Regions from separate parts of the Cupriavidus sp. GW822-FHT03E04 genome, predicted to be linked through region 2. Evidence: predicted binding sites of a transcription regulator. Region 2 holds the regulator's gene; the other holds the start of a gene.
What was found. The regulator sigma-54, encoded in region 2, starts transcription at its own class of promoters, with help from an activator protein. The targets are predictions, from matches to a motif close to TGGCANGNAANCTGCTTT.
Positions count from the first base shown of each region.

Region 1 (4,397 bases), on a different contig from region 2:
GCTCGGGCACGCTGACCTATGAAGCAGTCGGTCAGCTGACCGCGCTGGGCATGGGCCAGTCGTCGGCAGTCGGCATTGGTGGCGACCCCATCAACGGCCTGAAGCACATCGACATCATGAAGATGTTCAACGACGATCCCGAAACGGACGCCGTGGTCATGATCGGCGAAATCGGTGGTCCGGACGAAGCCAACGCGGCTTACTGGATCAAGGAAAACATGAAGAAGCCGGTGGTTGGCTTCATCGCTGGCGTGACCGCGCCTCCGGGCAAGCGCATGGGCCACGCCGGCGCGCTGATCTCGGGCGGTGCCGACACGGCGCAAGCCAAGCTGGAAATCATGGAAGCCTGCGGTATCAAGGTCACCAAGAACCCGTCGGAAATGGCTCGCCTGCTCAAGTCGATCCTGTAAATACCGGTCTGCAGCCTCCCGCCTCCGGGCGGGAAAGCTTGCCGGAGCCGGAGCGCTCGCGTGACTGCGACCGCACACCGGCTCTCCATGCCCCCGCCTCCGTGCGGGGGCATGTCATTCTGGAGTACCGTTACCTAGGGTATCTCCCAAGGTGCGCGACATGCCGATTGAAACCGAATCGAAAGCTTGATACGGTAAATCTTCATGTCTGAAGACTCAGACATCCGAAATTCCGCATGCGGCACAGTTGTTGGTGACGCAATGTGGCGTTCGAATCATAATTTAAGAAACTCGAGGAGCTTTACCGTGGAACTGCTGTCCTCCACCGCTTTCTGGATTGCGTTGGGATCCATCATCCTGACCAACATCGTGCTATCCGGCGACAACGCCGTGGTGATCGCGCTGGCCTCCCGCAACCTCCCGCCCGCCCAGCAGAAGAAGGCCATCTTCTGGGGCAGCGCCGCCGCCATCATCATGCGGGTGGTGCTCACGGTTGCCGCGGTCAAGCTGCTGAGCCTGCCGTACCTGAAGATCGTCGGCGCCATCCTGCTGGTCTACATCGGCGTGCAACTGCTCACCGGCGATGACGACGAAGAAGGCCACTCGGCCAAGGACAACATCTGGGCCGCGATCCGCACCATCCTGATCGCCGACCTGGTGATGTCGCTCGACAACGTGGTGGCCGTGGCCGCCGCAGCGCAGAAGGGGCCGGAAGGCAGCCAGCTGATGCTGCTGATCCTGGGCCTGGGCCTGTCGATCCCCCTGATCGTGTTCGGCAGCACCATCCTGCTCAAGGTCATGGACCGCTTCCCCATCATCATCGTGCTGGGCGCCGCGCTGCTGGGCTACCTGGCCGGTGAAATGCTGGTCAGCGACCCGGTGGACGCAGCATGGTTCGAGATGCACGTGCCGCATGCCCACCTGGTGTTCGGCGTGATCGGCGCCGCGCTGGTGGTGGTGGTTGGCAAGCTGCTGAGCAGGCGAGCGCCACAGACGGCCTGATGGGCTGTGACCCGTCCTGGGACGGGTTTGTAGATGAGGTGGTGCCCCGTTCGTTGGGGCACTGCCGGACAGACGGGTGGCCCGGGAGCCGCCCGTTTTGTTTTTGGGCCGTAGCGCAGGCCACTTAGCGGATTCGGCGGTGATTTCAGTGTGGTTTCAGACTGACTTAAGCCAAAACGTAGGCTTACTGACCCGCCGCGTCATACTTAGTGACAAAATTTGCGCGGGATCAACACCCGGAAGGGCCTGAAGTGGCGAAAATTGTCACTCGCCGACGAGACATCAAGACTTGGCGGCGCTGGCACGCTAAGTGCTAAGAACGTACAGCATCACATGAAACAAGATGTTTCGATTTGTATCCAAAATTCCTTCGAGGGGTCAATCATGCAACAACGGGTGCAACAAATGAAAAAACTGGGCCGCCGAGTCCAGAAGGGCTTCACGCTGATCGAACTGATGATCGTGGTTGCGATTATCGGTATCTTGGCGGCGATTGCTATTCCGCAGTATCAGGATTATGTGACTCGTGCTCGCTGGACTGAAAATGTTACGTCAATTGCAGGGATGAAGCAGGCTATTGCAGAGTGCGTTCAGCAAAATGCAATGGCTCCCGCAGCGGTGATCGGCGCACCGTGCGACTCGTTTGCTGCGCTGAGCGCTGCTAATACTGGAGTCGGCTTCACTGCGCTGCCTGCTCCCAAGTATGAGGCAGCAGCTACTCCCGTGGCATACGCTGCGGGGGTGATCACGCTTACTGGCTCGGCTCAAGTTGGCGGCTGCGTAGTAACGTTTACGCCTTCCATCACTGCTTCCGCCGTGACCTGGGCTTCAGCTACGGCCGCTGGTTGTACTAAGGGACAGACCGGGATTTAACCGAACGGCAAATTCAGAAAAAGCGCCTTCGGGCGCTTTTTTTTTCCCCACTCCCCAAGCTATCATCCGCCTTCTGCCCACAAGGCATAACAAGGCACCCCGCATGCTGCCCTCCCGGTCAGCCATCCCTCTCAGCTTCCTCGCCGTAGCGGTCACGCTACCGCTGCTGGTCTCCCGGCACACGCTTCCGCTTGCCACGTTCTATGGCGAATGGACTTCGGCATTGCTGTTTGCGCTCGCCGTCATCGTGCTGGGCGCCTTGGCACAGCGGCAAGGCAGGAGCACGGCCTACCAGGCCGCTCCCGCCCAGTTCCCCTGGATCGTCCTCTTTCCCCTCTGGCTGATCGCCACCGGCATCACGCAGACGCTGACCGGCATGGCTGATGTGTCGGGCAGCCGGTTGCTGACTGAGCTCTCGCTGGCGCTGGGCGCCGCGGTGATGTGGGCTGCGTGGCGCCAGGGCCGTGCCGCGTCGTCCGTGGAGCGGCAGGCGATGGTGGATGTGTTGGCCATCGCCTGGCTGGTGGCCGGGCTGCTGGGCACGCTGGCGCAATGGGTGCAGGTGTTTGGCCTGGAGCCGGACACGCTGGGGATGGTGTCCACTTACTTTTACGACGATAACCGCCGTCTGTGGGGCAACCTGAACCAGCCGAACCACCAGGCTACGGTGCAAGGTATCGCGCTGGCGGCGGCTGTCTGGCTGGCGGCGCGCGGGTGGTTGCGGGTGCCGGCCTGGCTGGCGGCGGCGGTGCTGTTGGTGAGCGGGATCGTGCTGTCCGGCTCGCGCACGGGTGTGTTGCATGTGGGGCTGGCCGCGGTTTATGCGCTGGTGGCTGCCTGGATGGCGCGGGGCGGGGCGGCGTTTGGCGGTCCGGGCGACCCGGGCGGGTTCGCCGGCGCCACGCAGCGCGCCGGCCACGCCGGGCGCAACCCCATGCGGCGTCCCGCCGGGCTGGCGTTTGCCGCGGTGGCCATGGTGGTTTTGCTGCTGGTCTTGCAGCCGGCGATCAAGAGCGCTGGACAGGCGATGGACTGGCGCCTCTTCGATACCGTGGCGCAGATGCGGGGGGGCGACCAGCTCTCGTGGCGCGCCGCGATGTGGACGCACGCGTGGGCGATGTTCCGCGCCCACCCATGGCTTGGGGTGGGATGGGGTGAGTATGGCTGGGCGCAGTTCCAGCAGCTCGCGCAGGTGGGCGTGAAAGTCGAGATGTCGCTGCATGCGCACAATGCCGTGCTGGATATGCTGGCCAAGATGGGCGTGATCGGCGCGGCGGGCGTGTTCCTGAGCCTGCTGGCGTGGCTATGGCGCGTGGCGCGCCAGCGCTTGTGGCGCGGGGATGCGCGCGAGCGCGCGCAGGCGGGGCTGGTGCTGACCTGGCTGGCGATGCTGTGCGCGCATTCGATGCTGGAGTACCCGCTGCACTACTTGTATTTCGTGCTGCCGTTCTGCTTCATGCTGGGCTGGCTGGAACCATCGGGGTTCGGCCGCTTGCGCATGCCGCGCGGGTTTACCGTGCTGGCGGGCCTGGCATTCGCCGGCGTGGCGGCGGCCATCCTGACGACAATGTGGCAGGACTACCGCCGTGCGGAGGCGCGCGAGTACGCCCGTGCCGAGCGCCGGGCCGCATTGCCGATGCCGAACTTCTGGTTTCGGCAGGCTGCCGCGTCGGACGCGATCGAAGAGGCCAAGATCACGCCGGAGAACGCGGCGCAGTTGCTTGGCGCCCATATCGCCGCGGTGCACCTGTTGCCGACCCCGACGCTGATCTCGCGCACCGCCTGGCTGATGGCGCTGACCGGCGACCCGGTGCAGGCCCGGGCGTGGCTGGAGCGCCTGCGCTTTTACTTTGCGGGGGATGAGGCTAACCAGTTCGCGGAACTTGCCCGCGCCTGCGCCGAAGTCGACGCGGCGGCGCGGCCGCGGGATTTCTGCGACTGGGTGCAGCTGCGCGCTAAACGCAAACCGGGGTGAGCCTTCCTAAGCTGCGCCGCGCCAGCTTATTGCGGGGCGTAGCCCGGGGGCGGCGGAGGCGGATAGTAATACGTTGGCGCAGCAGCCGGACGCGGGGCCGAGGCCATGCGCCCGTAGACCGGCACCCGGTTGCCGCT
Region 1 covers NZ_JBXANI010000002.1:396,452-400,848, forward strand. The annotation lists gene sucD (succinate--CoA ligase subunit alpha) at 1-410, shown strand, start outside; gene AC1RQC_RS03870 (TerC family protein) at 717-1,412, shown strand; gene AC1RQC_RS03875 (pilin) at 1,818-2,285, shown strand; gene AC1RQC_RS03880 (PglL family O-oligosaccharyltransferase) at 2,389-4,260, shown strand; gene AC1RQC_RS03885 (hypothetical protein) at 4,287-4,397, opposite strand, start outside.
Region 1: a site for sigma-54 is predicted at 1,712-1,729, ahead of AC1RQC_RS03875 (pilin). Genes of this name have one in related genera too.

Region 2 (4,397 bases):
GCTGACCCGCGGCCCGTCGGTGATGACCGCCAACGGCCTGGTCTTCAACAATGTCACTCGCGAAGTACAATTGCTGGGTAACGTACGCGGCACCATCATCACGGGGCCGCCGCCGGCGAGTCCCACGAAGTAGCCCCGAAGCCGCCCGCGGGCACCAACCGCCCGCGTCAACCGCCATCACGCCAACATGAATCCATTCCCGACGACTTCGTCCTGTCTGCGCCGCAGCACGGCCGCTTTGCTGACGCTGGCCGCCGTCCTGGGCCTCACGCTGGCCGCGCCCGCCAGCGCCGAAAAGGCCGACCGCGAAAAGCCGCTGGTCCTGGAGGCCGACAATGCCAGCTACGATGACGTCAAGCAGGTCTATGTACTGACTGGCAACGTGGTGCTGACCAAGGGCACCATGGTGCTCAAATCCGACGCAGCCGAAGTCCGTACCGATCCCGAGGGCTACCAGTACGCGGTCGCGACCTCCAAGGGCGGCAAGCAAGCCTATATCCGCCAGAAGCGCGACAACGTCGACGAGTACATCGATGGCTGGGGCGACCGCATCGAATATGACGGCAAGCAGGAGTTGTCCAAGCTGATCGGGCGCGCCCGCATGGCCCGCCTGGCCGGCGCCAAGCTGGTCGACGAGATCCGCGGCGCGGTGATCACCTATGACAGCCGCAACGAGTTCTACACGGCCAGCGGCGGCGCCGAGAACGCGACCGCGGGCAGCCCGTCGGGCCGCGTGCGCGCCGTGCTGTCGCCCCGCCAGGAGCAGCCCGCCAGCGGTGCCGCAGCCAATCCGCTGCCGCTCAAGCCGGCAACTGCCCCCGTCAACCCCTGACCTGACGCCGCCACGTCCCTGATCCACGGATTCTGACTTCACCTTCATGACCGCTACCCAAACCGCACCGTCCCAGCCCGCCACCCTGAAGGACAGCAGCACGCTGGTCGTGCGCCACCTGAAGAAGCGCTACGGCTCGCGCACCGTGGTCAAGGACGTGTCGCTCGACGTGAAGAGCGGCGAGGTGGTCGGCTTGCTGGGCCCCAACGGCGCGGGCAAGACCACGTCGTTCTACATGATCGTGGGGCTGGTGGCGCTGGACGAAGGCGATATCGTGCTCGACGACAAACACATCAGCGGCCTGGCCATCCATGAGCGAGCACGCATGGGCCTGTCCTACCTGCCGCAGGAAGCCTCCGTGTTCCGCAAGCTCAATGTGCAGGAAAACATCCGCGCAGTGCTGGAGCTGCAGCTCAACGATGGCAAACCCCTGGGCAAGGCCGAGATCGAGCGCCGGCTGGACACCCTGCTGGATGACCTGCAGATTGCCCACCTGCGCGACAACCCGGCGCTGTCGCTGTCCGGCGGCGAGCGCCGCCGCGTGGAAATCGCCCGCGCGCTGGCCTCCGCGCCGCGCTTCATCCTGCTCGACGAGCCCTTCGCCGGCGTCGACCCGATCGCGGTTGGCGAAATCCAGCGCATCGTCAGCTTCCTCAAGGCACGCAATATCGGCGTGCTGATCACCGACCACAACGTGCGCGAGACGCTAGGCATCTGCGACCACGCCTACATCATCAGCGAAGGCGCGGTGCTGGCGTCCGGGCAGCCTGAGGACATCATCGCCAACGAGTCGGTGCGCAAGGTCTACCTGGGCGAGAACTTCCGCATGTAAGGGCGCGCGGCGCCTGCCGCGCATCGCCCCCCGGGCGGCTTCGGTGTCGCCTTTTATCCTTCAAACGATCATAGCGACACCAGCGATAGCAATTTCCGTTCCATCAGTACGGAAGTTGGGCATAAAATAGGTCGCATGAAACCGTCGCTACAGCTCCGCCTCTCGCAGCATCTCGCGCTTACGCCGCAACTCCAGCAGTCGATCCGGCTGCTGCAACTGTCCACGCTTGAACTGCAGCAGGAAGTGGAACAGGCGCTGACCGAGAACCCCTTGCTCGAGCGTGAGAACGACTGGCTGGACAGCCCGTTGCGCGTGTCTTCGGACGGCTCGGTGAACCTGCAGAGCGCGCCCGCGCCAGCGCCCGCCGATGGCCAGGGCACCAGCGAGAACCGCCCCGATGGCGCGCCCGAAGCCGACGACAGCTACTCTGACAGCAATGAGGATTACGGCAGCGACTGGAGCCTGGACGACTTCGCCCGCCGCCCGCAAGGCGAAGACGACGAAAAAACCCCGATGCAGCTGCGCGACGCCGAGCCCACGCTGCGTGAACACCTCATGGAACAGCTGGCGCCGCTCAAGATTTCCCTGCGCGACAAAGGGCTGGCTATCTTCCTGGTCGAGTCCCTGGACGATGACGGCTACCTGAGCACCACGCTCGAGGAAATCTGCAGCGAGCTGCCGGAGGAGCTCGAGTTCGAGGTCGACGAGATCCAGGCTGTGCTCACGCTGCTGCAGAGCTTCGATCCGCCGGGCGTCGGGGCACGCAACGCCGCCGAGTGCCTGGCGCTGCAATTGCGCAGGCTCAAGCATCCGCAGCGCGAACTGGCGCTGAGCATCGTCACCAACCACCTCGAGCTGCTGGCGGTGCGCGATTACACGCGCCTTAAAAAGGCGCTGCAAGTGGACGAACCGGAACTCAAGGCCGCACATGAACTGATCCGCTCGCTCGCGCCCTATCCCGGCCATGCCTACAGCCGGCCAGAAGCGGACTTCGTGGTGCCTGATGTTTTTGTTCGAAAATTGAGCGGCGGATGGATCGCCCACCTCAACCCGGATGTGATGCCGCGGCTACGCATCAACGACATGTACGCGCAGATTTTGCGCGGTGCAAAAGGCGATGCAGGCGCGGCCGGACTGCAGCAAAAGCTGCAGGAAGCACGCTGGTTGATCAAGAATATCCAGCAAAGGTTCGACACGATATTGCGCGTCGCACAAGCCATTGTCGAACGTCAAAAGAACTTCTTCACCCACGGTGAAATTGCGATGCGCCCCTTGGTTTTGCGGGAGATTGCCGATACACTGGGTTTACACGAGTCCACCATCTCTCGGGTGACTACCAATAAATACATGGCAACGCCGATGGGGACTTTCGAGCTGAAGTATTTTTTTGGCTCTCACGTATCCACAGAAACCGGCGGCGCGGCCTCATCAACGGCAATCCGTGCGTTGATCAAGCAATTGATAGGAGCCGAAGACGCTAGGAACCCCTTGTCCGATAGCCGGATTGCCGAATTGCTCGGCGAGCAAGGCTTTGTGGTAGCACGGCGTACCGTTGCCAAATACCGCGAAGCGCTCAAGATTCCCGCGGTCAATCTCCGTAAGACTTTGTAGCCGAGCTGCATCGCCTGCCTGATGCAGCTCTTTCAGAAGGAGAAACGCTATGAACTTCAAGATCAGTGGACACCACTTGGACATCACGCCCCCTCTGCGTGAGTACGTGGAAACGAAACTGGAGCGTATCGTCAGGCATTTCGATCAAGTCATTGGCGTAAGTGTGCTGCTCTCTGTCGACAATACAAAAGAAAAGGACCGGCGGCAGTACGCGGAAATCAATCTACATCTCAAGGGCAAGGACATCTTTGTCGAAGCGCATCATGAAGACCTGTATGCCGCTATCGACGCACTGGTCGACAAGCTCGACCGGCAGGTGATTCGCCACAAGGATCGCGTGCAGAGCCACGACCGTGAAGCGGTCAAGTATCAGATGGCCGCATCGCAGATGCAGCAATGACCGTGCCTGGCGGCCCACATACCGGGCCGTCGGTGTCAGTCCCTTGAAAAATGGAATCAAGCCGCGCCCAGAGCGCGGCTTTTTCGTTGCAGCCTACCCGATCGGGCCACACAGGGGATTCCGCAACGCATATGTACCAGTGTATGCTGTGCAATACATGGTTGACCGGCCTAGCCATTCCGGTGCATGCAGCACCGCTTGAGCGCATCGGCTATTGCAATGCACAAAGCGGAAGCGGGCCTGCTCTATAATGGCCAGACGCCCGACACCGGCATGGGGGGACACCCGGTGGAAACCTCGGGCCTTGGTTTTTTTACCTCTTTCCGCCCGGTGGGACGCCTCCTGGCCCCGGGCCTGCTTACTAGAAAACCCTGCGCATTCCACATGAATCGTTTGGCTAAATTGCTGCCACCCGGCAACATCAACCTCGACGTCAGCGTCACCAGCAAGAAGCGCGTGTTCGAACAGGCCGGGCTCCTCTTCGAGAACAACCATGGCGTAGCGCGCGCGACCGTGACCGACAACCTGTTCGCCCGCGAGTCGCTCGGGTCCACCGGCCTGGGCGCGGGGGTTGCGATCCCCCACGGCCGCATCAAGGGACTGAAGCAGCCACTGGCCGCCTTCATGCGCCTGGCCGAGCCGATCCCCTTCGAGTCGCCCGACGGCAAGCCGGTCGCGCTGCTGATCTTCCTGCTGGTGCCCGAACAGGCCACCCAGCAGCA
Region 2 covers NZ_JBXANI010000016.1:161,469-165,865, reverse strand. The annotation lists gene lptC (LPS export ABC transporter periplasmic protein LptC) at 1-133, shown strand, start outside; gene lptA (lipopolysaccharide transport periplasmic protein LptA) at 188-832, shown strand; gene lptB (LPS export ABC transporter ATP-binding protein) at 879-1,664, shown strand; gene AC1RQC_RS23915 (RNA polymerase factor sigma-54) at 1,800-3,275, shown strand; gene hpf (ribosome hibernation-promoting factor, HPF/YfiA family) at 3,325-3,675, shown strand; gene ptsN (PTS IIA-like nitrogen regulatory protein PtsN) at 4,060-4,397, shown strand, end outside.